2 regions of the Streptomyces sp. NPDC030809 genome follow, and region 2 is predicted to be linked to the other one. Evidence: predicted binding sites of a transcription regulator. Region 2 holds the regulator's gene; the other holds the start of a gene.
The links. Region 2 encodes HrcA, which represses chaperone genes, less so after heat shock. Its sites were predicted from a motif close to TTNGCACTCNGNNNNNCNGAGTGCNAA; they were not measured.

Region 1: ACZ407_RS12155 (FmdB family zinc ribbon protein) is a predicted target of HrcA. The motif match lies at 4,185-4,211, and genes of this name have one in related genera.

What each region holds. Positions count from the first base shown of each region.
Region 1 covers NZ_JBVIDV010000007.1:114,989-130,222, reverse strand. The annotation lists gene ACZ407_RS12170 (penicillin acylase family protein) at 1-510, opposite strand, end outside; gene ACZ407_RS12165 (potassium/proton antiporter) at 726-2,330, shown strand; partial or broken gene ACZ407_RS12160 (MFS transporter) at 2,601-3,842, shown strand; gene ACZ407_RS12155 (FmdB family zinc ribbon protein) at 4,222-4,509, shown strand; gene ACZ407_RS12150 (S-methyl-5'-thioadenosine phosphorylase) at 4,635-5,468, shown strand; gene ACZ407_RS12145 (hypothetical protein) at 5,897-6,310, shown strand; gene mscL (large conductance mechanosensitive channel protein MscL) at 6,452-6,952, shown strand; gene ACZ407_RS12135 (hypothetical protein) at 6,966-7,169, opposite strand; gene ACZ407_RS12130 (NarK family nitrate/nitrite MFS transporter) at 7,201-8,625, opposite strand; gene ACZ407_RS12125 (hypothetical protein) at 8,628-9,014, opposite strand; gene ACZ407_RS12120 (QcrA and Rieske domain-containing protein) at 9,011-9,664, opposite strand; gene ACZ407_RS12115 (4Fe-4S dicluster domain-containing protein) at 9,661-10,260, opposite strand; gene ACZ407_RS12110 (molybdopterin oxidoreductase family protein) at 10,269-12,581, opposite strand; gene ACZ407_RS12105 (MFS transporter) at 12,578-13,675, opposite strand; gene pflA (pyruvate formate-lyase-activating protein) at 13,777-14,604, opposite strand; gene pflB (formate C-acetyltransferase) at 14,633-15,234, opposite strand, start outside.
Region 2 covers NZ_JBVIDV010000002.1:158,026-173,259, forward strand. The annotation lists gene ACZ407_RS03415 (carbohydrate kinase family protein) at 1-693, opposite strand, end outside; gene ACZ407_RS03420 (ribonuclease Z) at 937-1,842, opposite strand; gene ACZ407_RS03425 (histidine triad nucleotide-binding protein) at 1,849-2,208, opposite strand; gene ACZ407_RS03430 (16S rRNA (uracil(1498)-N(3))-methyltransferase) at 2,309-3,052, opposite strand; gene ACZ407_RS03435 (nitronate monooxygenase) at 3,049-4,125, opposite strand; gene dnaJ (molecular chaperone DnaJ) at 4,280-5,419, opposite strand; gene hrcA (heat-inducible transcriptional repressor HrcA) at 5,420-6,436, opposite strand; gene ACZ407_RS03450 (MBL fold metallo-hydrolase) at 6,587-7,312, shown strand; gene ACZ407_RS03455 (DUF3097 domain-containing protein) at 7,341-8,147, shown strand; gene hemW (radical SAM family heme chaperone HemW) at 8,285-9,517, opposite strand; gene ACZ407_RS03465 (AMP-dependent synthetase/ligase) at 9,629-11,518, opposite strand; gene lepA (translation elongation factor 4) at 11,695-13,563, opposite strand; gene rpsT (30S ribosomal protein S20) at 13,749-14,015, shown strand; gene ACZ407_RS03480 (DUF2191 domain-containing protein) at 14,271-14,471, shown strand; gene holA (DNA polymerase III subunit delta) at 14,611-15,234, opposite strand, start outside.

The sequences.
Region 1 (15,234 bases), on a different contig from region 2:
GGAGAGCTCCTTGCCGGACTTGTCCTTGAGGTACGCGTTGACTCCGTCGGCGTAAGCCTGGAGGTACTTCTTCGTCTCAGGGGAGAGCTTGGAGTCGTACTCCTGCTGCGCCACCCGGCGCCAGCCGAGGGTGCGCAGGAAGGCATCGGTCTCGACCTGGCCGCTGCCGAACATCTCCGACAGCCGACCGGAGGTCATGTGCCGGCGTACGTCCATCTCCCAGAAGCGGTCCTGCGCCTGGACGAAGCCCTGGGCCCGGAAGAGGTCCAGGTCGTTGTCGGCGTAGAGCTGCGGGATGCCGTTGGCGTCGCGCTTGACCTCGACGGGGCCGCTCAGCCCCTTGAGCTCGATGGTGCCCGTGGTCTGCGGGTGGGAGGCGCGGACCGTGTCGACGCTCCAGTACGCCCCGTAGCCGACGCCGGCGACGACCGCCAGCACCAGGAGGACGACGATCAGACGGGCACGTCGTCCCTTCTTCTTGACGGAAGGGGCGGTTTCGTTCGCGGGCATCGCTGTCCTTCGAGGGGGCAGGGTGGTCCTGGAGTGCTGGGAGCAACCATAGGCGCAGCGTCCACCCCGTTCGGACGCGGTGTCAGCGACTTCATCGAACTGGCGTTTCACAATGTGGCAAAGGGGTCAAGAAATCGTCAAACCTTAGGTAAGGTAACGAAGTACTGGCCGCCGGGCCCCCTTCCCCGCGGGTCATACCCGACCCGTGGCGACGAATCGTTCCGGCATCGGCAGACCACTTCGAGGGAAAGGGCCGCCCGCTGACTGTCCACCAGCTCAACGAGCTCCTGCTGATCTGCTCGCTCGTCCTGCTCAGCGCGGTCGCCGCGGTACGGATCTCGTCCCGCAGCGGTCTCCCCAGCCTGCTCGTCTACCTGGGCATCGGGGTCGCGATAGGGCAGGACGGCATAGGCAACGTCGTCTTCGACAACGCGGAGCTCACACAGGTCATCGGCTACGCGGCCCTGGTCGTGATCCTCGCCGAGGGCGGTCTGGGGACGAAGTGGAAGGAGATCAGGCCGGCGCTGCCCGCCGCGATCGTGCTCTCGCTGGTCGGCGTCGCCGTCAGCGTGGGTGTGACCGCGGCGGGAGCCCACTACCTGGTCGGGCTCGAATGGCGGCAGGCCCTGCTGATCGGCGCCGTCGTCTCCTCGACCGACGCGGCCGCGGTCTTCTCCGTCCTGCGGAAGGTGCCGCTGCCCACCCGGGTCACCGGCGTCCTGGAGGCCGAGTCCGGCTTCAACGACGCCCCCGTCGTGATCCTGGTCGTCGCCTTCAGCACGGTCGGCCCGGTGGACGCCTGGTACGTCCTGCTCGGCAAGATCGCCCTGGAGCTGGCGATCGGCGCCGGCATCGGACTCGCCGTGGGCTGGCTCGGCGCCTACGGGCTGCGGCACGTGGCCCTGCCCGCCTCCGGCCTCTACCCGATCGCCGTCATGGCCATCGCCGTCACCGCGTACGCGGCCGGGGCCATGGCCCACGGCTCCGGCTTCCTCGCCGTCTACCTCGCCGCGATGGTGCTGGGGAACGCGAAGCTGCCGCACTGGCCGGCCACCCGCGGGTTCGCGGACGGGCTCGGCTGGATCGCCCAGATCGGCATGTTCGTCCTGCTCGGCCTGCTGGTGACCCCGCACGAGCTGGTCGGCGACTTCTGGCCGGCGGTGCTCGTCGGCCTGGTCCTCACCATGGTCGCGCGGCCCCTGGAGGTCTTCGTCAGCCTCCTGCCCTTCCGGCTGCCCTGGCGGGAGCAGGCCCTCATGTCCTGGGCCGGCCTGCGCGGCGCCGTCCCCATCATCCTGGCCACGATCCCGATGGTCTCCGGGATCGAGGGCAGCGACCGGGTCTTCAACATCGTCTTCGTCCTCGTGGTCGTCTACACCCTGGTGCAGGGGCCGACCCTGCCCTGGCTCGCGCGCACCCTGAAGCTCGGCGAGGGCGACCGGGCCGCCACCGACCTCGGCATCGAGTCGGCCCCCCTGGAGAAGCTGCGCGGGCACCTGCTCTCCTTCTCCATCCCCGCGGCCTCGCGCATGCACGGGGTGGAGGTCAGCGAGCTGCGGCTGCCGCCCGGGGCCTCCGTGACCCTCGTCGTCCGCGACGAGGAGAGCTTCGTACCGCTGCCCTCGACCGTGCTGCGGCGCGGGGACGACCTCCTGGTGGTGGCCACCGACCCGGTGCGGGACGCGGCCGAGGCACGGCTCAAGGCGGTCGCGCGGGGCGGCAAACTCGCGGGATGGTTGGGAACCGGTGGAGAGGGGCATGACGGCGGAAGTGCAGGCAATTCCGGCGCCAGAGGCCCCGGACGACGAACCGCTCGTTAAACGCAGGTGAAGACACCGCCTGTCGCTGTAATCACAGGTGCGCCTTTGCTCTTTCCCTGTACCATGAAGGCACACCAATCGACCAACTCTGCCTGACGCAGAGCTGGCGCGACCGCTCGGCGGCCCGGACCCCCTCGCAGTGGGGGCCGAGGTATCACTCGGTTCTTGCGCATGAGGACAGCTCTCGGGGCTCCCGTACGGGTGCACGGCCCACAAGGCCGCCACCGTCCGCAGACGGGGAGACCTACCAGGCAGCGGAAAGGCTAGGCCGTGGCATCCGCGGTCACGACCACCGAAAAGTCCCGCGCCGGGTACGGGCAGCTGCTGCGCACGCCGGGCGCGCTCAGCTTCCTCCTTCCGGGCTTCGCCGCCCGCCAGCCCTTCGCGATGCTGACCATCGGCATCGTCCTGCTGGTCCAGCACACCACCGGCTCCTTCGGCAGCGCGGGCGTCGTCGCCGCCGTCACCGGCGTCTCGATGGCGCTGTTCGCCCCCCAGATGGGCAAGCTCGCCGACCGCTTCGGCCAGAGCGCCGTCCTGGTGCCGGTCGTCCTCGCGCACGCCGCCGCCGTCGGCGCCCTGACCGCGCTGGCCCTGCTCGGCGCCCCGCTGTGGGCGCTGGCGCTGGCCGCCGTCCCGGCCGGCGCCTCCGTGCCGCAGGTCGGCCCGATGGTCCGGTCCCGCTGGGCGGCCCGCCTGGAGGGCGAGCGCTCCGCGCTGCTGCCCACCGCCGCGGCCTTCGAGTCGGTCACCGACGAGTTCACCTTCGTGGTGGGCCCGGTGCTGGCCACCTTCCTGTGCACCCAGATCCACCCCTCCGCCGGCCTGATCACCGAGGCCGCGCTGACCCTGATCGGCGGCCTGCTGTTCGCCGCACAGCGCGGTACGCAGCCCAAGCCCGCGGGCCGGCCCTCCCTGACCGGCGAGAAGCACGCCTCCGCGCTGTCCGTGCCGGGCGTGCGCGTCCTGATCGTGGCCTTCCTGGGCATCGGCGCCGTCTTCGGCGGCATGCAGGTCTCCCTGGCGGCCTTCTCCGAGGAGATCGGCAACCCGGGCGCCAACGGCCTGCTCTACGGCGTCTTCGCCGCGGGCAACATGATCGCGGGCATCGCCTGCGGTGCCATCGCCTGGAAGATCGGACCGCGCCGCCGCCTGATCCTCGGCTACGCCGGGCTCACCGCCGCCGCGTCCGTGCTGTGGGCCGTGCACTCCGCGTACCTGCTGGGCGCCCTCGGCCTGGTCGTCGGCCTGTGCATCGCCCCCGCGCTGATCACCGGCTACACGATGGTCGAGCGTCTGGTCCCGGCCGCTTCCCGCACCGAGGCCTTCACCTGGCTGACCGGCGCGGTCGCCTTCGGCCAGGCCGCCGCCGTCACCACGGCGGGCCGCCTGACCGACGCGTACGGCTCGCACGCCGGCTTCCTGGTGCCGCTCGCGGCCACCGCGCTGGCGCTGGTCACCGTGGTCGCGCTGCGCTCGCGGCTCGCGCCGAAGGCGCCGAGCCGGATCGTGGGCGGGTCCCAGGAGGCCGCCGAGGGTGCCGCTGCCGGCGCTCCGGCCGACTTCGCCGGGTCGGACGCCGCCGCGGGGTCGGAGGTTTCCGGTGCCCCTGCCGCTTCCGGGGCTTCCGGCGCCTCCGCCGGCGAGGCGCCGGGGGCTCCGCAGGCCGCGGCGCGGAAGCCGCAGGCCGGACGGGTCACGAGGGTGGACCGGGACCCGGTCGAGCACCGCTCGAACCGGCCGTCCGCCCACCCCGCGGGCCCCGGTCCGCAGGCCGCCGGAGAGCGTGGCATCGGTCACCGCACGCCGGTGACGGTGGACTGATCCGGCGGAATACGTCACCATGGAGCGTCGTTAGCACTCACTGAGTCAGAGTGCCAGGAGGAAATTCGTGCCGACCTACCAGTACCAGTGCACCGAGTGCGGCGAGGGCCTCGAGGCCGTGCAGAAGTTCACCGATGACGCCCTGACCGAGTGCCCCAGCTGCAAGGGACGCCTGAAGAAGGTGTTCTCCGCTGTGGGCATCGTCTTCAAGGGCTCGGGCTTCTACCGGAACGACAGCCGCGGCGCGTCGTCCAGCAGCACCCCCGCCTCGAAGCCGGCCTCGACCACGTCGACGGCCGCTTCCACCCCTGCTCCGGCCGCCGCCCCGGCGTCGAGCAGCAGCCCGGCTGCCTGACCGCCGCCCGCATCGCACGAGGCCCCGCCGCCGTTCCGGCAGCGGGGCCTTCGGCTTGTCCGGGCCCGTGACCCGGTCCGGCATCCACAGGCTGTGGGCGGAGGGCGGCCCGTAGGGTTGGGGCCATGGTGAACGCAGAGATCGGTGTCATCGGCGGTTCGGGCTTCTACTCCTTCCTGGAGGACGTCTCCGAGCTCCAGGTGGACACCCCGTACGGGGCGCCCAGCGACTCCCTGTTCCTCGGCGAGCTGGCCGGCCGCCAGATCGCCTTCCTGCCCCGCCACGGGCGCAGCCACAAGGTCCCGCCCCACAAGATCAACTACCGTGCCAACCTGTGGGCGCTCCGCTCGGTCGGCGTGCGGCAGGTGCTGGGGCCGTGCGCGGTCGGCGGCCTGCGGACCGAGTACGGGCCGGGCACGCTGCTGGTCCCGGACCAGCTGGTCGACCGTACGAAGAGCCGCGCCCAGACCTTCTTCGACGGCGAGCCCCTGCCCGACGGCACCGTGCCCAACGTCGTGCACACCACCTTCGCGGACCCGTACTGCCCGGCCGGGCGGGCGGCGGCCATGGGGGCGGCGCGCGGGCGGGGCTGGGAGCCGGTGGACGGCGGCACGATGGTGGTGATCGAGGGGCCGCGGTTCTCGACCCGCGCCGAGTCGCGGTTCCACACCGCGATGGGCTGGTCGGTGGTCGGCATGACCGGGCACCCCGAGGCCGTGCTCGCCCGTGAGCTGGGCCTCTGCTACACCTCGATGGCGCTGGTCACGGACCTGGACGCGGGGGCCGAGACGGGCGAGGGGGTCTCGCACACCGAGGTGCTGAAGGTGTTCGGCGAGAACATCGGCCGGCTGCGCGAGGTGCTCTTCGACGCGGTGGCGGCCCTGCCGGCCACCGAGGCCCGGGACTGCCTGTGCACGCGCGTGCACGACGGCTGGGACCTGGGCATCGAACTGCCGTAGCGGGCGGTTTCACCTGCGGGGGTGAGTGAGTTGTCCACATCGCCCGGGGCGTCCACAGGTGCGGGCGGGGTGGTGGGTCGGGGGTGGATCGTGAGGGGTGTCCGGGCGACGGGTCCGGGCTTCGAAGTCCCTCACGACGGGCGGTGTTCCGCATGTCCTCCTGCACTCCGGTGTACCGGTCCTCTCCGGCCTCGGCCCCCGGGTCCTCCCGGTCCTCCCTGACCTGCCGGCCTTCCCCGGCCTTCCCGGCGTCCCCGACCTCCCCGGCCTTCCCGGCCTCCCCGCCTCCCGCGTCCGCCCGGGCCGGGTCTTCCGTCGCGGGTCCTCCGGCCGCGTGTCCGCCGCCGCGGGCGGTTCCCGCCTTCGCTCCGCTGCGGGCCGGGCGGGGCGGGGACCGGCTGCGCAGGGCGGTGCGGCGCAGGCGGCGGGTGCCCGCCGCGGGCCTGGCCGTGGCCGCGGCCGCACTGGCCCTCACGGGGCCCGAGGCACAGGCCTCGCGGACCGGGCCGCCGCCCCCGGTGCCACCGCCCCGGCCCGCCGCGGTGCGGCTGGTGTCGGCGCCCGTGCGGATCGCGGACGCGGCGACGGTCCGGCTGCTGCGGGCCGGGGACCGGGTCGACGTCGTGGCCGCGGGCGGTCCGGGAGCCCCCGGGGGGTTCGGGCCGGACGGCGGGCGGCCCCGGGTGGTGGCCGCGGCGGCGCGGGTGGCCTCGGTTCCCCGGCCCGGGCCGGAGCAGGCTGATGCCGGCGGGGCCCTCGTGGTGCTGTCCGTGCCCCGGGAGACGGCCCGGGAGCTGGTTGCCGCGGGTGCGGTGTCCCGACTGGCGGTGGCGCTGTGCTGATTCGTACAGGTGCACAGGCAAGTCAGCTGAATGCGTGCACGGATTGGACAGGCACGGCCTCGACTGCCGTAGCTTTCGGAGGCGTTGATTCCGCCCCTTGCACCTACGACACACGCAGCACCTGCGGAGAGAGGCTCAGTGGTGAGCGACAAGAAGAAGCAGAAGGAGAGCGTCCTGGCGGGCTTCAAGGCCTTCCTGATGCGCGGGAACGTGGTGGACCTCGCGGTGGCCGTGGTCATCGGCGCCGCGTTCACCAACATCGTCAACTCGGTGGTGAAGGGCATCATCGGCCCGCTGGTCGGCGCGATCGGCACCCGGAGCCTGGACGCCTACTCCTCCTGCCTCAAGGGCAAGTGCGGGGTCGATCCGGCGACCGGGGAGCCCATCGGCGTGAACATCCTGTGGGGCTCGGTGCTGAACGCCACGCTGACCTTCCTGATCACCGCGGCCGTCGTCTACTTCCTGATGGTCCTGCCGATGTCCAAGTACCTGGCCCGGCAGGAGGCCCGCCGCAAGGCGAAGGAAGGGGTGCAGGAGACCCTGGAGGTCACCGAGCTGGTGGTGCTCAAGGAGATCCGGGACGCCCTGGTCACCCAGCGCAACGGCTCCGGGGACGGCCAGGTCAGCCGCCAGACGAGCTGATCCGGCCGGCGGCTCAGATGTGGTGGGGCGGCTTCTCGTCGAGGAACCGCGCGAGGTCGGCGGCGCTGTTGCCGTCGGCGGGCGGGCGCTCGCCCCACCCCCGGTCGGTGTCGTCCGAGGACTGCTGGTCCAGCGGGTCGTCGAACACCAGCCTCGGCTTCGGCCGGGGGGCCGCTGCGGGCTTCGGACGGGGGCCGGGGGCGGGGGCGCTGCTCATGCCTCCAGGGTACGGCCGGCTCCGGCCGGGCTCAGCTGGGTGCCTCCGCGCCCGGGCGGGCGTAGAACCACCAGCACACGGCCAGGCAGGTCGCGTAGAAGCCGATGAACATCCACAGCGCGGTCGTGACCTCCAGGTTCGCGAACATCGCCGGGATGAAGAAGAACCCGTACGCGGCGATGGCGGAGGAGAAGCCGGTGACGGCGCCCGCCTCCATCTCGGACTGCTTGAGCGCCGCGGCCTCGGCCTCGGGCCCCTGTCCGGCGGCGGCCCGGGCGTGCTGGTCCCGGAAGATCACGGGGATCTGGCGGAAGGTGGAGCCGTTGCCCAGGCCCGAGAAGAAGAAGGCCGCGACGAAGCCGGCGAAGAAGGTCCAGAAGCTGCCCCGGTCGGAGCCCGCGGGGAGGGCGAAGATCACCACGACCAGCGAGGCGGCCATGCCCACGAAGGAGAGCAGGGTGACCCTGGCCCCGCCCATCCGGTCGGACAGCCAGCCGCCCGCCCAGCGCATGAGGGCGCCCACGAGCGGGCCGATCCAGGCGTAGGTGGTGGCCTGGTAGCCCTGGGACTCGAAGTTGTTCTTGATCAGCAGGGGCAGGCCCGCGGCGAAGCCGATGAAGGACCCGAAGGTGCCGACGTAGAGCCAGGTCATCAGCCAGTTGTGCTTCCGCCGGAAGATGATCTTCTGCTGGCTGAAGGGGGCGGCGGCCACCTTGAGGTCGTTCATCAGGAACCAGGCCAGCAGCGCCATGACGACCAGCAGCGGGACCCAGAGGAACGCGCCGTTCTGCAGCCAGATCTCGGTGTCCTTCTTGCTGTCGTGCTGGGGGTCCCCGGCGGGGGCGCCGAGCACCGCGGCCGTGACCACCAGGGGGGCCACCAGCTGGACCACGCTGACCCCGAGGTTGCCCAGGCCGCCGTTGAGGCCGTTGGCGCTGCCCTTCTCCCGCTTGGGGAAGAAGAATCCGATGTTCGCCATCGAGGAGGCGAAGTTGGCGCCGCCGATGCCGCAGACGGCCGCGATCAGCACCATCTCCCAGTAGGGCGTGCCGGTGTCCTGGAGTGCGAAACCCAGCCACAGCATCGGCACGACCAGCACGATCGTGCTGAAGGCGGTGAACTTCCGCTCCCCGTAGATCGGGCCGATGAAGGTGTAGAGGATCCGGAAGGTGCCGCCGGTGATGCCCGGGACGGCTGTCAGCCAGAACAGCTGGGACTTGGAGAAGCCGAAGCCCACGTCGCCGAGCTTGACCACGGTCACCGACCAGACCTGCCAGACCACGAAGCCGAGCATCAGGGCGGGGACCGAGATCCACAGGTTGCGCTGGGCGACCTTGCGCCCGGTGGACTGCCAGAAGCCGTCGTCCTCGGGGCGCCAGTCCCCGATCGTGGTGCCGGGGCGGTAGGAGTCCGCCCGGTGCGAGCGGACCGGCGCGGGGTTGGTGCGTATCGACATGGTCATCGGTCCTTGGGGTCGAGGAGCCACAGTCCCAGCACGACGAGGAAGGACAGGACCAGGAATCCCGCCCCCCACCAGGCCGTGGTGGTGTTTCCCTTCATCCACTCGTTGACGGTCACGGTCAGCCCCCACAGCTGGCCGACGACCACGGTGAGGGCGAGGGCCAGCCGGCCCGTGAGCTTCGAGGAGCGCTCGGGCTCCTGCTCGGTGCCGGCTCCGGGGCCCGGGCCGGTGCGCCGGATCCGGGGGTCTCCGTAGCCGCTGGTGGCGCGGATCTGCGGATAGCGCTCGCGCACGGGCCGGTTGAGCCGCGGCTGTGCGCTGCCGGGCCGGTATGCGGGCCGCGGCGGCAGCGGGTCGTCGGTCAGGTCCGCCTGCTCGCTCATGTCCGCCTGCTCTCGTCGACGCGGTCCGCACCGGGGCAGCCGAGCCGGGCGGCCGTCTCGGGGCGGGTCTCGCTGAACTGCCGGCACAGGGCCTCCCTGGCCGGTTCTCCGGACCGGGCGGTGGCCACGGCCCAGACACTGCCGTCGGCCTCCTCGGTGAGGAAGACCCGGGGCAGCGGTCGGGGCGGCGGACCGGCGGTGACCTCTCCGGTGCGCGCGTCGAAGACCCCTTCGTGGCAGGGGCAGTACAGCTCGCCCGCGGGGCCGCGGTCCTCGCGCCAGAGCACGGCGCAGGCCAGGTGGGTGCAGACGGCCGAGTAGCCGACGAGGGTGCCGTCCGGGAGGCGTACGGCCAGGGCCCGGTCCTCGTCTCCGGGGAAGCGGAAGGCCACGGACTCGCCGGGCTCCAGCCGGTCGGTGACCTTCTTGGCCTGGGGAGCGGTCTCGCTGTCCCCGTGCCGGTGCAGGATGCCGGCGGCCACCCCGATCCCGCCGATGGCGAGGCCGCCGGAGACGGTGGCCACGATCCGCAGGTAGTCGCGGCGGGTGGTGAGGGAGTCGGCGCTGATGCGGTCGCGCAGGTGCGCCTGCGCCGCGTCCCCGTCGGGTTCCCCGCCGGCGGAGGGGGCGGGCTGTTCGGTGACGCTCATCGGACGTCCACTCCATTGATCTCCACGACGGGGAGCCCGCCGGGCACGGGCCACTGGACCTTGTCGGCGGGGACGACCATGGCCACGCCGGTGCTGACGACCACGTCGCCGAAGGCGAAGGAGTCGGCCACCTGCACTCCGGGGCGCTCGGCGCGGAGTTCCTCGAGGGTGCCGTAGAAGAGGGCGCCGGTGGGGCAGACGGTGGCGCACATGGGCGCGAGCCCGTAGGCGGTGCGGTCGTAGCAGAGGTTGCACTTCATCTGGAGCTTCGCCTGGAGGTCGATCTTCGGGACTCCGAAGGGGCAGGCGTTGACGCAGTTGGCGCAGCCGATGCAGCGGGTGGTGTCGGCCTGCTGCACCACTCCGTCGGCGGTCACGAGGATCGCGTCGGCGGGGCAGACCTCCGCGCAGGGGGCGACCGGGTCCTCGCAGTGCATGCAGACGGTGGGAAGGGAGGCGACGGAGCGGCCGGGTTCGGTGTAGTCGAGGTGGATCATCGACTTGCCGCGGTGGGAGTCGCATTCGCGGCAGGCGGAGACGCAGGCCTGGCAGCCGATGCACCGGCCCGGATCGATGAAGATCGTTTTGCCCATCATGGCCGGGGTCAGCTCCTCTCGGCCGTGCCACGGCCCTGGGAGGACGTGGGCGGCAGGGGGTCGGTGCGGGACACCTGGGTCTCCGGGTACGCCACGTGCCCGGGGGCGGTGGGCGGGGGCGGCACCTCGTCCACGCGCTCGGCCGGCTCGATCCGGGCGGCGCAGACCTTGTACTCGGGGATCTTCGAGCGGGGGTCGAGGGCGTCCAGGGTGAGGGCGTTCGCGGCCGTCGGGACCGGCCAGTGGTACGGGACGAAGATGGTGTCGGGCCGGATGGCCTCGGTGACCAGGGCGGGGAACACCTCGCTGCCGCGGCGGGTGACGACGCGCACCGGGTCGCCGTTGCGGAAGCCGTGCGAGGGGTGGACCTCCACCCAAGGGCGCGGGGTCTGCTCGACGAGGGCGCCCAGGCGGCGGGTCTGGTTGCCGGAGAGGAAGTGGGCGACGGTGCGCCCGGTGGTGAGGGAGAGGGGGTACTCCTCGGTGTAGGGGTCCATCGGCGGGTGCCATTCGACGACCTGCATGTGGATCTTGCCGTCGGGGTGGGCGGTACGGCCGTCCTCGAACAGCCGGGGGGTGCCCGGGTGGTCGGTGGACGGGCAGGGCCAGGCGATGCCTCCGGTCTCCTCCAGCCGGTCGTAGGTGATGCCGTAGTAGTCGTTGACGGTGCCGGCGGAGGCGATGCGCAGTTCCTCGAACACCTCGCGGGAGCCGGGGAAGTCGAATTTGGCCCCCACCCCCAGCCGCCGGGCGAGTTCGCACATGACCCAGGTGTCGGTGCGTACCCCGGCGGGGGGTTCCTGGGCCTTGTTGTGCTTGACCACCCGGGCCTCGGCGTTGGCCATCACGCCCTCGTCCTCGGCCCAGGTGGTGACGGGGAAGACCACGTGTGCGTTGGCCGCGGTTTCGGAGAGGAAGAAGTCGAATTGGGCGTGGAACTCGGTGGCGTCGTACCCCTCCTTGACCACTGCGTAGTGGGGCAGGGAGACGAAGGGGTTGTTGCAGACGCCGATCAGGCCGCGGATCTCGCGGCGTTGCATCTGCCAGACCATTTCCATCATGGAGGTGCCGGCGGGCGGGAGTTCGGACTCCTCGATCCCCCAGATCTCGCAGATCTGGCGGCGGTGGTCGGCGTTGGTGATCGACCGTCCGCCGGGGAGGAGGTCGGCCTTCTGGCCGTGCTCGCGGCCGCCCTGGCCGTTGCCCTGGCCGGTGATGGTGCCGTAACCGGCCCCGGGCCTGCCCAGGTTGCCGGTGGCGACGCAGAGGTTGATCACGGAGAGGCAGTTCTCGACGCCCTGGGAGTGGTGTTCGATGCCGCGGGCGTGCCAGGCCATGGCCTTGTCCGCGCCGGCGAAGGCGCGGGCGACCTGGACGATCTGCTCGGCGGGGATGCCGCAGATCTCGGCGGCCCGCTCCGGCGGGTATTCGGAGGCCTTGTCGCGGACCTCCTCCCAGCCCGTGGTGTGGGCGCCGACGTAGGCCTCGTCGTCCATCCCCTCCTTGACCACCACGTTCAGGACGGAGTTGAAGAAGGCGGAGTCGGTGCCGGGCTTGAGGGCCACGTGGATGTCGGCGGTGCGGGCGATCGCCGTCTCCCGCGGGTCCACCACGATCAGCGTGGCTCCCCGGTCCCGGGCCCCCCACAGGTACTGGGTCATCACGGGGAAGCACTCCCCCACGTTGGACCCGGCGATGAGCAGGCAGTCGGTGAGGAGGATGTCGGAGAAGGGGTTGGCGGCGCGGTCGATGCCGAAGGCGAGCTTGTTGGCGCCCGCGGCGCTGACCATGCAGAGCCGTCCGTTGTAGTCCACGTGCCGGGTCTTGAGGGCGACCCGGGCGAACTTGCCCACCAGATACGTCTTCTCGGAGAACAGGCTGGCGCCGCCGAGCATGCCGAAGGCGTCGTTGCCGTACGTGCTCTGGATCCGCCGGATCTCGGAGACCGTGAAGTCGAGGGCCTCCTCCCAGGAGGCCTCCCGGAAGGGCTCCGAGCGGGAGCGGCGCATCAGCGGGGCGGTCAGCCGGTCGGGGTGGTTGACCTGCTGATAGGCGTTGATGCCCTTGGGGCACAGCCGCATCCGGTTGATGTCGTGGTTGCGGGGCTCCACGCCGAAGACCTTGCCGCCGCTGTCCACCCGCAGGTACATGCCGCACTGCACCCCGCAGAAGCAGCAGTGGGTGGGCACGAGGGTCTCGCCGTTCTGGTCGGCGTGCCACCGGTCGGCGGGGATGCCGCCGGCATCGCGGAAGTTGCGGGTGCCGGGCGGGGCGATGGAGGGGTCGACGGGCAGCGGGCGCGGCGGGTGGGCGGCGGTCACTTGGTGAAGCCCTTCTTGACGTGGGTCAGGTAGGCGTTGCCGCGCAGCACGCGCTTGCAGCGCGGGCAGTACTCGGCCCAGGCGTCGAAGTCGAGCTTCAGGTCGCGCATGGTGCCGCGCAGGTTCTCCACGTACGGCGCGGTGTCCACGGGCTCCCCGCAGCGCCTGCAAGTGAAGATCTGCTCGTCCTGGCGGGCGGTGTACTTGAAGAGCTGCATGCCGACGGCCGCGGGCCGCTGGACGATGTGGAAGAACTTCCCGAACGGGATGTAGATGAGGGTGAAGACCACCGAGACCATGTGCAGCACGGCCAGGAACTCGTAGCCGCCGCCGTGCAGGAAGATCGAGGAGAAGGTGAGGAGGAGGCCGGTCACGGAGATGACGATGAGCAGGATCAGCGGCAGCAGGTCGTAGGCGAAGCGCTGGCCGGTGATGGCCCCGCGGTCCTTCATCCGCCGCCACAGGAAGTACGAGGCCCCGGGGATGACGAGGACGGCGGCCACGTCCAGGCCGTGGAACATGAGCCAGCCGATGAGGTTCAGGGAGTCGAAGCCGAGGACCTTGAACCCCCAGATGCGCATCTCGTAGCCGGGGCCGGAGCCGCTGCCGGAGGTGAAGGTGAACCAGCCCCAGGTGAGCGGGAAGGTGATCAGCGCGGCGAGGATGCAGCCCCAGAAGATCAGCTGGTGGGCGGCCCAGCGGGCGTGGGAGCGGGCGCCGAGGAACTTCTGGAAGCCCAGGTAGGTGGCGGCCATCTTGGGCAGGGCGGTGGGGGCCTTGCGGAAGTTGGCGGCCGAGAAGAGGCTGCCGAATCCCTTGGCGAACAGCCTGCGCGCACCCGGGGAGGAGACCCACACGGTGTAGCGGTAGGCGACGCCGAAGGCGAGAAAGACGGTGGCCACGGCGTACGGCAGCAGGGCCGAGTCGAAGTCCCGCAGGAACCGGCTGCCGAGCACGATGGCGGCGACGAGCAGGAGGGAGACGGCGGTGCCGGCGAGGGTGGCCCGCGCGGTGACGGAGCGCCCGGCCGGCGCGGGTACGGGGTCCGCGGCGGGCGGCGGGGCGGCGGCTACTGCTTCTGAGGGCTCGGACACAGGACCACGCTAGGTGGTCTGTACCGATTCGTCCCGTTGTGGTGGGGCGAACGCTGGGCCGAACGGGGGACCCGGCAGGTCCGGCCGACCCGCCGGACCCGTCAGACGGCCGTGAGCCCCTGGGCCTGGAACAGGGCTTTCGCGTCGGCGACCTGCTGCGGGCCGGGGGACGGGGTGCCGCGGAGCGTGAACTCCCTGCCGAGCGCCTCCCACTTGGCCTCGCCCAGCTTGTGGAAGGGCAGCACGTCCACGCGGGAGACGTTGCCGAGGGATCCGGCGAAGCGGGCCACGCCCTCGATCTCGGCGGGGGCGTCGGTGAGCCCGGGCACCAGCACGTAGCGCAGGTGCACCTCCTTGCCGAGGCCGGCGAGGCGGCGGGCGAAGTCGAGCGTGGGCCGGAGCGGGCGGCCGGTGACCTTGCGGTAGGTGGCGGGGTCCCAGGCCTTGATGTCGAGGAGGACGAGGTCGGTGTCGCGCAGCAGGGCATCGGTGGCGCGGACCCCGAGGAAGCCGGAGGTGTCCAGGGCGGTGTGCAGGCCCAGTTCGTGCTTCATGCGGTGCAGCAGTTCGCCCGTGAACACGGGCTGGAGGAGCGGTTCGCCTCCGGAGACGGTGGCCCCGCCTCCGGAGACCTCGATGAACCGCCGGTACTTGGCGGCCTCGGCGATGACCGCGTCGGCCGAGGTGCGCGTGCCGGCCCGCATCCGCCAGGTGTCGGGGTTGTGGCAGTACAGGCAGGTGAGGGGACAGCCGGAGAGGAAGGTGACGAAGCGGGTGCCGGGGCCGTCCACCCCGGTCGACAGGTCCCAGGAGTGCACCGAGCCCTCGCTGGGCCGCCGGGTGGCGGCGGCAGCGGGGGTCCGCCCGCCGCAGGCGGCGGGGCGGCGGGCGGGGCCCACGGGGAGGTCCGGACCGAGGAGGGCGGTCATGGCAGTGCTCCGTTCCCGGTGCGAGGCTCTAGAGCGAGCCGTGGAAGGTGCGGTTCAGCACGTCGAGCTGCTGGTCGCGGGTGAGGCGGACGAAGTTCACCGCGTATCCGCTGACGCGGATGGTGAGCTGCGGGTGGTTCTCGGGGTGCGCCATGGCGTCCTCCAGCACCGCGCGGTTGAGGACGTTGACGTTCATGTGGAAGCCGTCGCTCGCCATGTAGCCGTCGAGCACGCCCGCCAGGTTCGCGATCCGCTCCTCGGGGGTGCGCCCCAGGCCGTCGGGGGTGACCGTGCTGGTCAGCGAGATCCCGTCCTCGGCGTCCTCGTACGGGAGCTTGGCCACCGACAGGGCCGAGGCGACGTAGCCGTGGGTGTCGCGGCCGTTCATCGGGTTGGCGCCCGGGGAGAACGGCTCGCCCGCGCGGCGGCCGTCGGGGGTGTTGCCGGTCTTCTTTCCGTAGACCACGTTGGAGGTGATGGTCAGGACGGACTGGGTGTGCTCGGCGTTCCGGTAGGTCGGGTGCCGGCGCACCTTGCGCATGAACTCCTCGACCAGCCACACCGCGATGTCGTCCGCCCGGTCGTCGTTGTTCCCGTAGGCCGGGTACTCCCCCTCCACCGTGTAGTCGG
Region 2 (15,234 bases):
CAGGGCCCGGGCGGCGGCCCGGGGGCATTCGGTGCGGGTGTAGCGCATGGCCTCGGCGGCGTTCGGCAGGAAGGCCTCGCAGTGCTCCAGGTCGCGCAGCCCGTCCAGGTCCCAGCGGCCGCTGTCGTCCCAGCCCACGTCGGCGAAGATGCGGGCGCCGCGGGTGGCGGCCGAGGCGATCCAGTCCTCGCGGCGGCCCGGCTCCAGGGAGGCCACGGCGGCGCGGGCCCGGGGCGGGCAGTCGGGGAAGGGCCCGGGGCCGGCCGGCGGGGGCGCCTCGTGGCCGTGCGAGACCATGGTCCGCTCGCCCTCGTAGGCCATGGAGACGGTCACCGGGGAGTGCCAGCCGGGGATGGTCCGGGACATGGACAGGTCGATGCCCTCGCCCTGCTCCAGGGCGTCCCAGCAGTACTCGCCGTAGTGGTCGTCGCCGAAGGCCGCGGCGAGCGAGGTGCGCAGGCCGAGGCGGGCCAGGGCGGTGGCCATGTTGGCGACCCCGCCGGGGCTGGAGCCCATGCCGCGGGCCCAGGACTCGGTGCCGCGCACGGGCGCCGAGTCCAGTCCGGTGAAGATGATGTCCAGGAAGACGGTGCCGGTCAGGAAGACGTCGCAGCCCGGATCCTGCGGGGCCCGCAGATCGCGCAGCGGGTCCAGCGGGGCTCGCAGGTGGTGGTGTCCGTTCCGACTGCTCACGTGGGTGCTCCCCGTCCTGAGGGGTCGTTTCTGCAGGCTGCAAAAAGCTCCGGCGGACCGGCAGCCCTGCCCGCGCGGCCCCGGCCCAAACCCAGTGTGTCCCAGATCACCCGCGGAACGCCCGCTTCCCCCGCTGTGTGCACGGGACACGCACTCACCGTGCGGCTCCGGGGGCGCACGCGCCCCGCGCCTCCCGGACCGGCCCGCCGCCCCCGCGGGGGTGCGGCGGGTGCGGGGACCCGGTCAGGAGCGCCGGGGCAGCGGGACCCGCAAGAGGTCCTGGGCCACGGTCAGTTCGCCCTCGAACCCGGCCTCGCGGGCCTCGCGCTCGAAGGCGTCCGGGTCGGTGTACCGCTGCGAGAAGTGCGTCAGCACCAGGTGCCGCACCCCGGCCTCCCGAGCGACCCGGGCCGCCTGCGCGGCCGTGAGGTGGCCATGCTCGGTGGCCAGCCGCTCGTCCGCGTCGAGGAAGGTCGACTCGATCACGAGCATGTCGCAGCCCTCGGCGAGCGCGTGGACGCCCTCGCACAGCCGGGTGTCCATGACGAAGGCGAAGCTCTGCCCCCGCCGGACCTCGCTGACCTGGTCGAGGGTGACCCCCCGCAGCTCGCCCTCGCGCTGGAGCCGGCCCACGTCGGGGCCGGTGATCCCGTGGGCGGCCAGCAGCCCGGGCAGTATCCGCCGCCCGTCCGGCTCGGTGACCCGGTAGCCGAAGGACTCGACGGGGTGGCTCAGCCGCCGCGCTTCAAGGGCGTACGAGGGCCCCTGGGCGAGCAGCCCGTCCGCCGCCACCGGGGCCTCGTCGATCACGACGGTCTCGCGGTAGGCGGTGGCGTACCGCAGCCGGTCGAAGAACTTCTGGCCGGATTCCGGGAAGTGGGCCGTGACCGGGTGCGGCACCCGGTCGAGGTTGATCCGCTGGATGACCCCCGCCAGCCCCAGGGAGTGGTCCCCGTGGAAGTGCGTGACGCAGATGCGGTCGATGTCGTGCGCGGCCACCCCGGCGCGCAGCATCTGCCGCTGGGTCCCCTCGCCGGGATCGAACAGGATGCCCTGTCCGTCCCAGCGCAGGAGGTACCCGTTGTGGTTGCGGTGCCGGGTCGGGACCTGGCTCGCGGTGCCGAGCACCACGAATTCGCGTACGGACACGTTCTGCTACCCGGGCGGCCATTCGAGGCCGCGCCCGCCGAGCACGTGGGCGTGGGCGTGGAAGACGGTCTGGCCCGCACCGGCGCCGGTGTTGAAGACGATCCGGTAGCCCGAGCCGTCCACCTTCTCCTCGGCGGCGACCTCGCCGGCCGCGCGCAGCACGTCGGCGGCGAGCACCGGCTCGGCGGCGGCCAGGGAGGCCGCGTCCGGGTAGTGCGCCTTGGGGATCACCAGGACGTGCGTCGGGGCCTGCGGGTTGATGTCGCGGAACGCGACCGTGGTCTCCGTCTCGCGCACGATCGTCGCGGGGACCTCCCCCTTGACGATCTTGCAGAACAGGCAGTCCGCCTGCGGTTCCCCTGCCATGGGCTTCGCCTCCGTAGCGTGATCGTTCCCCGCATCGTAGCGACCGGGCGGCCGGAGCCCGCTCGACGGGCTCTGGAGCCGTGGATCCCGGTGGGGCGGGCTACGACCAGCGGCCGGTGCGGGCGAGCAGGACGGCGGCCGCCGCGGTGCCGGCCGTGGAGGTGCGCAGCACCGAGCGCCCCAGCCGGTACGGGCGGGCGCCCGCCTCCGCGAACACCGCCAGCTCCTCCGGGGAGACCCCGCCCTCGGGGCCCACGACGACCACGATGGAGCCGGTGGCGGGCAGCTCGGCCAGGGCCAGCGCCCCGCTGTCGGCGTCCCGGTCCTCGTGCAGGACCACGGCGAGGTCGGCCCCGGCGAGCAGGGCGGCGACCTGCTTGGTGGACATGGCCTCGGTGACCTCGGGGAAGCGGACCCGGCGGGACTGCTTGCCCGCCTCGCGGGCCGTGTTGCGCCACTTGGCCAGGGATTTGGCGCCGCGGTCCCCGCGCCACTGCGTGATGCAGCGGGAGGCCTGCCAGGGCACGATCGCGTCCACCCCGGTCTCGGTCATGGTCTCGACGGCGAGTTCGCCCCGGTCCCCCTTGGGCAGGGCCTGCACCACGGTGATCCGCGGGTCGGGCTCGGGCTCCTCGGACACCGCCCGTACGTCGACCACCAGCCGGTCCTTGCCCTCGGCGGCGGCGACCACGCCCTCGGCCCAGGCGCCCTGCCCGTCGGTGAGGACGACCTCCTCGCCGGGCTCCAGGCGCTTCACGGAGACCGCGTGCCGGCCTTCGGGTCCGTCCAGGACGAACTGCGGTCCGGCGGGCACCTTGTCGACCACGAACACGGGGGCGGTCATGACGCACTCCTCATCTGCAACGCACTCTGCGCTTCGGCCAGTTCGGCCGCGAGCACTTCCACCAGCTGCCCGGCGGGCAGGGTGCGGGCCAGCCGGTGGCCCTGTCCGGCCCACAGGGCCATCCCCTGCGGGTCGCCCGCCTCCGCGGCGGCCTTGCGCAGTCCGGTGGTCAGATGATGCACCTGCGGGTACGCGGCCGGCGCGTAGGGGCCGTGTTCCCGCATGAAGCGGTTGACCAGCCCGCGGGCCGGGCGCCCGGAGAAGGCCCGGGTCAGCTCGGTGCGGACGAACAGCGGGTCGGTCAGGGCCTGCTTGTGCACCGGGCTGGCGCCCGACTCGGGGCAGGGCAGGAAGGCGGTGCCCAGCTGCGCCGCCTCCGCGCCCGCGGCCAGCACGGCGGCGATCTGCGCCCCGCGCATGAGCCCGCCCGCGGCGATGATCGGGACCGCCACCGCCTCGCGGACCTGGGCCACGAGCGGCAGCAGCCCGAAGCCGCTGCCGTCGGCCTCCGGGTCGTCGCGGTGGGTGCCCTGGTGGCCGCCGGCCTCGATGCCCTGGACGCACACGGCCTGGGCGCCGGCGCTCTGCGCGGTCCGGGCCTCCTCGGCCGAGGTGACGGTGACGGCGGTACGGGTGCCCGCCCGGTGGAACGCGTCGAGGGTCGCGGGGTCGGGGCAGCCGAAGGTGAAGGAGACGAGGGGCACCGGGTCGTCGAGCAGGATCGCGACCTTGGCGTCGTAGCCGTCGTCGGAGCAGGCGAAGACGTCCTCGCTGAGCGGGGTGTCGTACCAGGTGGCCTCGCCGGCGAGCTGCCCCCGGTAGGCCTCGACCGAGGCCGGGTCGGCGGCCGCCGGCTGCGGCATCAGCAGGTTGACCCCGAAGGGGTGGGGGCTGAGCGCGCGCAGCCGCTTGATCTCCTGGTACATGCCGTCGGCGGTCTTGTAGCCGCCCGCCAGGAAGCCGAGTCCGCCCGCCGCCGAGACGGCCGCGGCCAGCTCGGGGCAGGAGCCGCCGCCCGCCATGGGAGCCTGCACGACCGGGTACCGGCAGAGGGCGCTCAGTGCGGAGGACATGAGCGCATCGTGCCATGTCCCCCGCAGCAGGCCGAATCAGGTCATCCGCCTGGCATAGTCCGCCGGACGGAACCCGCCACGGGCCGTCCGCCGCCCGTGCGGGCGGCGGAACGGCGACCGGTCGGCGGCGTTGAAAACGGCCTCGCAGCGGCGGTCAGCGGCCGTTGAAGGCGTCCTTCAGGCGGCTGAAGAGACCCTGCTGCCCGGGCTGGAACTGGCCCAGCGGGCGCTCCTCGCCGCGCAGCTTGGCGAGCTGGCGGAGCAGGTCCTCCTGCTGCGGGTCCAGCTTGTTCGGGGTCTGGACCTCGACGTGGACGATGAGGTCGCCGCGGCCTCCGCCGCGCAGGTGCGTGACTCCGCGCCCGTGCAGCGGGATGGACTGGCCGGACTGGGTACCGGGCCGGATGTCCACCTCCTCCATCCCGTCCAGCGTCTCCAGCGGGCACTTCGTGCCCAGGGCCGCCGCCGTCATCGGGATGGTGACCGTGCAGTGCAGGTCGTCGCCGCGCCGCTGGAACACCGGGTGCGGGAGCTCGTGGATCTCCACGTACAGGTCGCCGGCGGGGCCGCCGCCGGGGCCGACCTCGCCCTCGCCGGACAGCTGGATCCGGGTGCCGTTCTCCACGCCGGCCGGGATCTTGACCGTGAGGCTGCGGCGGGAGCGGACCCGGCCGTCGCCCGCGCACTCGGGGCACGGGGTCGGGACCACGGTGCCGAAGCCCTGGCACTGCGGGCAGGGGCGCGAGGTCATGACCTGGCCGAGGAAGGACCGGGTGACCTGGGAGACCTCGCCGCGGCCGCGGCACATGTCACAGGTCTGCGCGGAGGTGCCGGGTGCGGCGCCCTCGCCGGAGCAGCCGGTGCACACGACGGCCGTGTCGACCTGGAGCTCCTTGGTGGTCCCGAAGGCCGCCTCGTCGAGTTCCAGGTCCAGGCGGATCATCGCGTCCTGGCCGCGGCGGGTGCGCGAGCGCGGACCGCGCTGCGACGCCTGCCCGAAGAAGGCGTCCATGATGTCCGAGAAGTTGCCGAAGCCGCCGGCGCCGAAGCCGCCCGCGCCGCCCCCGCCGCCGGAGGCCGACAGCGGGTCCCCGCCGAGGTCGTAGACCTGCTTCTTCTGCGGGTCCGACAGCACCTCGTACGCGGCGTTGATCTCCTTGAAGCGCTCCTGCGTCTTGGGATCGGGGTTCACGTCCGGGTGCAGCTCGCGCGCGAGCTTGCGGAAGGCCTTCTTGATCTCGTCCGGGGACGCGTCGCGGCGCACGCCGAGTACGGCGTAGTAGTCCGTGGCCACTTACGACTCCGCCAGGATCTGTCCGACGTAACGTGCCACTGCGCGTACCGCTCCCATCGTTCCGGGGTAGTCCATGCGGGTCGGTCCGACCACGCCGAGTTTGGCGACTGCTTCGCCGCCCGAACCGTAGCCGACCGAGACGACGGACGTGGAGTTCAGTCCCTCGTAGGCGTTCTCATGCCCAATGCGTACGGTCATGCCCGATTCATTGGCCTCGCCGAGCAGCTTGAGGAGCACGACCTGCTCCTCCAGCGCTTCCAGCACCGGCCTGATCGTGAGGGGGAAATCGTGCCCGAAGCGGGTGAGATTGGCGGTGCCGCCGATCATCAGCCGCTCCTCGGTCTCTTCGACCAGGGTCTCCAGCAGGGTCGCGAGGACCACCTGCACCGTGCCGCGGTCGTCGGTCTCGAACGACTCGGGCAGGTCCTGCACCAGCTGCGGCACGTCCGCGAACCGGCGGCCGACGACCCGGCTGTTGAGCCGGGCCCGCAGGTCGGCCAGCGCGGCCTCGCCGAAGGGCGCGGGCGCGTCGACCATCCGCTGCTCGACCCGGCCGGTGTCGGTGATCAGGACGAGCATCAGGCGGGCGGGCGCGAGCGCGAGCAGTTCCACGTGCCGCACCGTCGAGCGGGTCAGCGACGGGTACTGCACGACCGCCACCTGCCGGGTCAGCTGCGCGAGCAGCCGGACCGTGCGGCCGACGACGTCGTCGAGGTCCACGGCGCCGTCCAGGAAGTTCTGGATGGCGCGGCGTTCCGGCGAGGACAGGGGCTTGACCCCCGCGAGCCTGTCGACGAACAGCCGGTAGCCCTTGTCGGTCGGGATGCGGCCGGCGCTGGTGTGCGGCTGGGCGATGTAGCCCTCGTCCTCCAGCACCGCCATGTCGTTGCGCACGGTGGCAGGCGACACGCCGAGCTTGTGGCGCTCCGTGAGTGCCTTGGAGCCGACCGGCTCCTCCGTCCCGACGTAGTCCTGGACGATGGCGCGCAGCACCTCGAGTCTGCGTTCGCTGAGCATCGCGCACACCTCCAGCTGTGATGCCTGTTCGTTTCCGTTGCGGTCCTGCTGCTGGCACTCGTGCCGTCCGAGTGCCAGAGATCCCCCGGTCAGTGTACGGCGGGGAGGTACGCCCCTAGCAAGGGCGGCCCGTCAAGGTAGCGTCGCGGCATGGACGTCCGATGGGAAGAGGCGGGGTGGGAAGGGCTGACCGGACGCACCGGCCGGCGGCGCCTCCCGGTGTGGGACTGCACGGTGGGACTGGTGGTCGGGGACGATGCGGTCCTCCTGATCGACCCCGGTTCCTGCGTGCGCGAGGGGGCCGAGGTGCGCGCGCAGGCGGAGCGGCTGGCGGGCCGCAGAGTGACCCATATCGCATTCACGCACGGCCATTTCGACCATGTCCTGGGCGCGGCGGCCTTCTCGGGGGCCGAGGTGTACGGGGCGGTGGGGCTGGACGGGCTGATGCTCGCGGGGCGCGACCTGCTCCGGGACTCCGCGGTCCGGCACGGCCTGGCCGAGAAGGAGGCCGCGGAGGCGGTGGAGCTGCTGGTCCCGCCCCGGCACCTGGTCTCGGGCGAGTGGACGCTGGAGCTCGGCGGGGTGCAGGTGCTGCTGGCGAACGTCGGCCCCGGGCACACCCGGCACGATCTCGCGGTGTGCGTGCCCGGCGAGCGCGAGGTGGTGTTCTGCGGGGACCTCGTGGAGGAGTCCGGCGAGCCCCAGGCCGGCGGCGACGCGGTCCGCAGGCAGTGGCCCGCCGCCCTCGGCCGGCTGCTGTCCCTGGGCGGCGAGGAGGCGGCGTACGTGCCCGGGCACGGCGCGGTGGTGGACGCGGCGTTCGTCCGTGCGCAACGCGCCACACTGGCGGAGCGTTTCGGCGTGTCGGCCCCCTGAGGGCCCGCCCCTGCCTAGTGTCGTCCGAATGCGCGAATACTCACCCGACCTGACCCCGCCGTGGAAGCGGAGCGCGGCCCGACCGGTGCCGGAGGTGCCCGCGGACCCCGGCCTGGTGGTCGAGGTGGCCGGTACGGACTTCTGCGGGGCGGTGACGGCCTGCGAGGGCGGCACGGTCACGCTGGAGGACCGCTTCGGCAAGCGCCGCGTGTTCCCGCTGGAGCCGCGCGGCTTCCTGCTGGAGGGCGCGCCGGTCACCCTGGTCCGCCCGGCCCGCCGGCCCGCCGCCCCCGCCCGTACGGCTTCGGGCTCGGTGGCCGTCCCGGGGGCCCGGGCCCGGGTGGCGCGGGCGGGCCGGATCTACGTGGAGGGCCGCCACGACGCGGAGCTCGTGGAACGGGTGTGGGGCGACGACCTGCGGATCGAGGGCGTGGTCGTGGAGTACCTGGAGGGCGTGGACGACCTGCCGGCGGTGGTCGCGGACTTCGCCCCGGCCGCGGACGCCCGGCTGGGCGTCCTGGTCGACCACCTGGTCCCGGGCTCGAAGGAGTCCCGGCTGGCCGCCGCGGTCGCCGGCCCGCACGTCCTGGTCGTCGGCCACCCGTACGTGGACGTCTGGCAGGCCGTGAAACCGTCCTCCCTGGGGATTCCCGCCTGGCCGGTGGTCCCGCCCGGCCAGGACTGGAAGACGGGCGTCTGCCGGGCGCTGGGCTGGCCGTCCGAGACGGGGGCGGCGTGGCAGCACGTCCTGTCCCGCGTCCGCTCGTACCAGGACCTGGAGCCGTCCCTCCTGGGCCGCGTCGAAGAGCTGATCGACTTCGTCACGGCCCCGTAGCCCCGACCCTGCCGGCTTTTCCCGCCGGGCGGCGAACTCCGGCCCGTCCGGCGTTTGAGAACCGGGGGTGTGGGGCGGAGCCCCCGCTTCGGGAAGGGGCGGGTGGAGGGAGAGCCCCGCGCAGCGGCGGGGCCCCGTCAATCCACCAGGTCGCGGACCACCGCATCGGCCAGCAGCCGCCCTCGCAGGGTCAGCGCGGCGCGGCCGTCCCGGTAGGCCGCCTCCTGGAGGAGGCCGTCAGCCAGGGCGCGCCGAGACGCGGCCAGCCCGGCCGGCGCCAGCAGCGTCAGCGGCACCCCTTCCAGCAGCCGCAGCTCCAGCAGGATCCGCTCGACCCGCCGGTCCTCTTCGGACAGCAGCTCCCGCCCGGCCCCCGGCGAGCGCCCCTCCGCCAGCGCCGCCGCGTACGCACCCGGATGCTTGACGTTCCACCACCGCACCCCGCCCACGTGGCTGTGCGCCCCGGGACCTGCGCCCCACCAGTCCGCCCCGCGCCAGTACAGCTCGTTGTGCAGGCAGCGCCCGGCCTCGGAGGTGGCCCAGTTCGAGACCTCGTACCAGTGGTAGCCGGCCTCGGCGAGCACCGAGTCGGCGATCAGGTAGCGGTCCGCGTGCACGTCGTCGTCCGTCATGGGCACCTCGCCCCGCCGGATCCGCCGGGCCAGCTGGGTGCCCTCCTCGACGATCAGCGCGTACGCGGAGACGTGGTCGGGTCCGGCGCCGAGGGCGGCGTCGAGCGAGGCCCGCCAGTCGTCGTCGGACTCGCCGGGGGTGCCGTAGATCAGGTCCAGGTTGACGTGCTCGAAGCCCGCCGCCCGCGCCTCGCCCACGCAGGCCTCCGGCCGCCCCGGCGTGTGCGTGCGGTCGAGCACCTTGAGGACGTGCTGCCGGGCGCTCTGCATGCCGAACGAGATCCGGTTGAAGCCGCCCGCCCGGAGCTCCGCCAGGTAGGCGGGGTCCACGGACTCCGGGTTCGCCTCGGTGGTGATCTCGGCGTCGGCCGCGAGGCCGAACTCCTCGCGGATCGCGGCGAGCATGCGGACGAGGTCGGCGGCCGGCAGCAGGGTGGGCGTGCCGCCGCCGACGAAGACCGTGCGGACCTCGCGCGGGTCGTCGCCGAGCACCTTGCGGGCGAGGCGGACCTCCTCGGCGAGGGTCTCGGCGTAGTTCTCGCGGGAGGCGAGGACCCCGCCGGTGCCGCGCAGCTCGGTGGCGGTGTACGTGTTGAAGTCGCAGTAGCCGCAGCGGGTGGCGCAGTACGGCACGTGCAGGTAGAACCCGAGGGGCCGGTCCGCCGCTCCGGTCAGGGCGGACGCGGGCAGCGACCCGTCTTCGGGCATGGGCTCGCCGTCGGGCAGTACGGAAGGCATGGGTCCATTCTCCCGCACCGCCGGACGGGCGGCCGACCGTCCGGTCCGGCCGCCCCGGCGGCGGGGAGCGGGACCCCGCGGCGGGCGGGGGCGCACCCCCGCCCGGCCGGCCTACGCCTCGCGCGCCCCCTCGTACATGCCGTCGATGACCGCCTTGAACTCGCGCTCGACGGCCGGCCGCTTCAGCTTCAGGCTCGGGGTCAGCTCCCCGTGCTCGACGTCGAGGTCCCGTGGCAGCAGCGCGAACTTCTTGATCGTCTGCCAGCGCTGGAGGCCCTGGTTGAGGGTGTCCACGTAGCCCTGGACCATCGCGCGGGTCTCCGGGGCCGCCGCGATCTCGGCGTAGGACTTGCCCTCCAGGCCGTGGTCCTTGGCCCAGCCGAGGATGGCGGGCTCGTCGAGGGCGATGAGGGCGGTGCAGTAGTTGCGGTCCGCGCCGTGCACGAGGATGTTCGACACGAACGGGCAGACCGCCTTGAACTGCCCCTCGACCTCGGCCGGGGCCACGTACTTGCCGCCGGAGGTCTTGATGAGGTCCTTCTTGCGGTCGGTGATCCGCAGGTAGCCGTCCGCGGACAGCTCGCCGATGTCGCCCGTGTGCAGCCAGCCGTCGGACTCCAGCACCTCGGCGGTCTTCTCCGGCAGGCGGTGGTAGCCCTCCATGATGCCCGGGCCGCGCAGCAGGATCTCGCCGTCGTCGGCGATGCGGACCTCGCAGCCGGGGAGCGGCTTGCCGACCGTGCCGGTGCGGTACGCCTCGCCGGGGTTGACGAAGCTGGCCGCGCTGGACTCCGTCAGCCCGTAGCCCTCCAGGATGTGGATGCCCGCGCCGGAGAAGAAGTAGCCGATCTCCGGGGACAGGCCGGAGGCTCCGGAGACCGCTGCGCGCAGCCGGCCGCCGAAGGCGTCGCGGAGCTTGGAGTAGACGAGGGCGTCGGCCACCTTGTGCTTCAGGCCCAGGCCCAGGGGCACCGAGGCGGTGCCGGTGCGGCGGAAGTTGTCCTGCGAGACCTTGGCGTACTCGCGGGCGAGCTCGGCGGCCCACTTGAAGATCTTGTACTTGGCGCCGCCGCCGGCGCGGGCCTTGGCGGCGACCCCGTTGTAGACCTTCTCGAAGATGCGCGGCACCGCGGCCATGTAGGTGGGCTGGACCACCGGCAGGTTCTCGATGATCTTGTCCACGCGGCCGTCGACGGCGGTGACGTGGCCGACCTCGATCTGCCCGGAGGTCAGCACCTTGCCGAAGACGTGCGCGAGGGGCAGCCACAGGTACTGGACGTCGTCCTTGGTGACCAGGCCGGTCGCGGCGATGGCCTTGGCCATGTACGACCAGTTGTCGTGCGGGAGGCGGACGCCCTTGGGGCGGCCCGTGGTGCCGGAGGTGTAGATCAGGGTGGCGAGCTGCTCGGAGGTGATCGCCCCGACCCGCTCCTTGACGGCCTCCGGGTGCTCCGTGAGGTACTCGGCCCCGCGCGCCTCCAGCTCGGCGAGGGTCAGCACCCAGCCCTCGGGGTCGCCCTCGGCCGCCTCGGCACCGGCCGGGTCGATGACGACGACGTGCGCCAGCTCGGGCAGGTCGGCGCGGCGCTCGCGGGCCTTGGCCAGCTGCCCGGCGTCCTCGGCGATGAGGATGCGGCTCTCGGAGTCCGAGAGGATGAAGGCCGACTCCTCGGCGTTGGTGCTGGGGTAGATCGTGGTGACCGCGCCGCCCGCGCACATCACGCCGAGGTCGCTCAGGATCCACTCGACGCGGGTGTTGGAGGCGAGCGCCACGCGCTGCTCGGGTTCCAGGCCCAGGCTCACCAGGCCGGCGGCGATGCCGTACACGCGCTCGGCGGCCTGCCCCCAGCTGAGCGACTTCCAGTCGTCCGGTCCCTTGCCGGAGGCCGCGGGCACCGGGTACCGGTAGGCCTCGGCGTCCGGGGTCGCGGCGACGCGCTCAAGGAAGAGGGCCGCCACCGAGGGCGGGCGGTTCTCGATCAAGGTCTGTGTGTCGCTCACGAGACATCCTCCGGACCACGCTGCACCGCGTGGGTTAACTGGCGAGTAACCATCGAGCAGAGATCAGCGTAGAGGGCGTCCGCCCGCCGCGTAAGGGGCGCCGAGCGGCCGCTTTATAACGAACGGGCCCCTGCGCGAGTGCGCAGGGGCCCGTCCGCAAGGCTGCCGGGGGGTGGCTACTTCTTGCCCTTGCCGCCGGACTCGTCGCTGGACAGCACCGCGATGAAGGCGTCCTGCGGGACCTCCACGGAGCCGACCATCTTCATCCGCTTCTTGCCTTCCTTCTGCTTCTCCAGCAGCTTCCGCTTACGGGAGATGTCACCGCCGTAGCACTTGGCGAGGACGTCCTTGCGGATGGCGCGGATGGTCTCGCGGGCGATGACCCGGGAGCCGACGGCCGCCTGCACGGGCACCTCGAAGGCCTGCCGCGGGATCAGCTCGCGCAGCTTGGCGACCAGGCGCACGCCGTACGCGTACGCCGCGTCCTTGTGGGTGATCGCGGAGAAGGCGTCCACCTTGTCGCCGTGCAGCAGGATGTCGACCTTGACCAGGCTGGACGCCTGCTCGCCGGTGGGCTCGTAGTCCAGGGAGGCGTAGCCGCGGGTCTTGGACTTCAGCTGGTCGAAGAAGTCGAAGACGATCTCGGCGAGCGGGAGGGTGTAGCGGATCTCCACGCGGTCCTCGGACAGGTAGTCCATGCCCAGGAGGGTGCCGCGGCGGGTCTGGCACAGCTCCATGATCGCGCCGATGAACTCGCTCGGGGCGAGGATCGTGGCGCGCACGACCGGCTCGTACACCTCGGAGATCTTGCCCTCGGGGAACTCGCTCGGGTTGGTGACCGTGACCTCCTTCCCGTCCTCCAGCACCACGCGGTAGACCACGTTCGGCGCGGTGGCGATGAGGTCGAGGCCGAACTCGCGCTCCAGGCGCTCGCGGACCACGTCGAGGTGCAGCAGGCCGAGGAAGCCCACGCGGAAGCCGAAGCCGAGCGCGGCGGAGGTCTCCGGCTCGTAGACCAGCGCGGCGTCGTTGAGCTGGAGCTTGTCCAGGGCCTCGCGCAGGTCCGGGTAGTCCGAGCCGTCCAGCGGGTACAGGCCGGAGAAGACCATCGGCTTCGGGTCCTTGTAGCCGCCGAGGGGCTCGGTGGCACCGCCCGTCATCTGGGTGATGGTGTCGCCGACCTTGGACTGGCGGACGTCCTTCACGCCGGTGATCAGGTAGCCCACCTCGCCGACGGAGAGGCCGTCGGCCGGCAGCATCTCGGGCGAGTTGCAGCCGATCTCCAGCAGCTCGTGGGTGGCGCCGGTGGACATCATCCGGATCCGCTCGCGCTTGTTGAGCGTGCCGTCGACCACACGGACGTACGTCACGACGCCGCGGTACGAGTCGTAGACCGAGTCGAAGATCATCGCGCGGGCGGGGGCGTCCTTGACGCCGACCGGGGCGGGGACGGTCTGCACCACGCGGTCGAGCAGGGCGTCCACGCCGACACCGGTCTTGGCGGAGACGCGCAGCACGTCGTCGGGGTCGCAGCCGACCAGGTTCGCCAGCTCCTCGGCGAACTTCTCCGGCTGGGCGGCCGGCAGGTCGATCTTGTTCAGGACCGGGACGATCGCGAGGTCGTTCTCCATCGCCAGGTACAGGTTGGCGAGGGTCTGCGCCTCGATGCCCTGGGCGGCGTCCACGAGCAGGATGGTGCCCTCGCAGGCCGCCAGCGACCGGGAGACCTCGTAGGTGAAGTCGACGTGGCCCGGGGTGTCGATCATGTTGAGGATGTGCGTCTTGCCCTGGCCCTCGCCCTCGGTGGGCGACCACGGCAGACGGACCGCCTGGGACTTGATCGTGATGCCGCGCTCACGCTCGATGTCCATGCGGTCGAGGTACTGGGCACGCATCTGCCGCTGGTCGACGACACCGGTCAGCTGGAGCATCCGGTCGGCGAGAGTCGACTTGCCGTGGTCGATGTGCGCGATGATGCAGAAATTGCGGATCAGCGCCGGGTCGGTACGGCTCGGCTCGGGCACGTGGCTGGGGATCGCGGGCACGCAAGGTCCTGATTCTCGGGCGATGACTATGGATACTCAGGCTCCATGGTCCCATGCGCGGGCGGCTGCGCTCGGTTTGGGCTGGTCCGACTGGGCCTGGTAGCCTGGGCAGCTGTGTCTCGTCTGCCCTCTAGCTCGCGGGACGCAATCCGAAGATCAACCTCTGAACCTGAAAAGGCTCTTTCGTGGCGAACATCAAGTCCCAGATCAAGCGGAACAAGACGAACGAGAAGGCCCGCCTTCGCAACAAGTCCGTCAAGTCCGAGCTGCGCACCTTCATCCGCAAGGCCAACGAGGCCGTCGCCGCCGGCGACGCCGAGAAGGCCACCGCGGCGGCCCGTGCCGCCTCGCGGAAGCTGGACAAGGCTGTCTCGAAGGGTGTCATCCACAAGAACGCCGCCGCCAACAAGAAGTCGGCGCTGGCCACCAAGGTTGCCACCCTCCAGGGCTGAGCACTCTGATGTGATCGCCGGGACGGAATCAGCGGGCCCTCTCATCCGCTCCTGACCGGCACCCCGTCCCACACGCGGCCTGCGTTCGCCACGCGGGTGTGGGACACCAGAAGTGAACCGGAGGCCCCGGTCCCGTCCTTCCCCAGGACGGGACCGGGGCCTCCGGCATGTCCGGGGTTCGCGGGTGTCCGGCTTCGCCCCGTCCGGGGGCGCCGGGGCGGTTAGAGTCCCCGGAACGGACGAGAGGGGCGGGGCATGGCCAAGGTCGACATCAGCCTGGACGCGGAACTGGTCGTGGAGGTGATGGTCCTCGCGGGCATCGGCTCCCCGCAGGACGCGGTGGAGGCCGTCGTACGCGACTACATCGCCCGGGGCCACCGCACGGAGGCCCGCACCGACCTCACCGGCCGCCACCTGCGCGACATCGACTCCCGGCCCCAGGACCCGCAGGGCTGAGCCCGGCCGGGCGGGGCGGGCGGACCGGGCAGGCGGGCGGGCAGGCGGGCGGGCCGGGCGGCGGGTACGGGTCGCGGGAGCGGTCGGTACGGGTCGCGGGGCCGTCGGAACGGGTCGCGGGGCCGTCGGAACGGGTCGGTCAGTACTGGTCGCGGCGGGCCGGGCGGGCGGCCCGGGCCACCGCCACCACCGCCTTCTCCAGGGCGTATTCCGGGTCGTCCCCGCCGCCCTTGACCCCGGCGTCGGCCTCGGCGATCGCGCGCAGGGCGGCCGAGACCCCGTCCGCCGACCAGCCGCGCATCTGCTGGCGCACCCGGTCGATCTTCCAGGGCGGCATGCCGAGGTCCCGGGCCAGGTCCCCGGGGCGCGCGCCGCGCGGAGCGGAGGCGAGCTTGCCGATGGCCCGGACGCCCTGGGCCAGGGCGCTGGTGATCATGACGGGGGCCACGCCGGTGGACAGGGACCAGCGCAGGGCCTCCAGGGCCTCCGCCGCCCTGCCCTCGACCGCCCGGTCGGCGACGGTGAAGCTGGAGGCCTCCGCCCGGCCGGTGTAGTAGCGGCCGACCACGGCCTCGTCGATGGTGCCCTCGACGTCCGCGCACAGCTGGGCGGCCGCGCTCGCAAGCTCGCGCAGGTCGCTGCCGATGGCGTCCACGAGGGCCTCGGTGGCCGCCGGCGTGGCCGAGCGGCCCAGCGCCCGGAACTCGGTCCGTACGAAGGCCAGCCGGTCGGCGGGCTTGGTCATCTTCGGGCAGGCCACCTC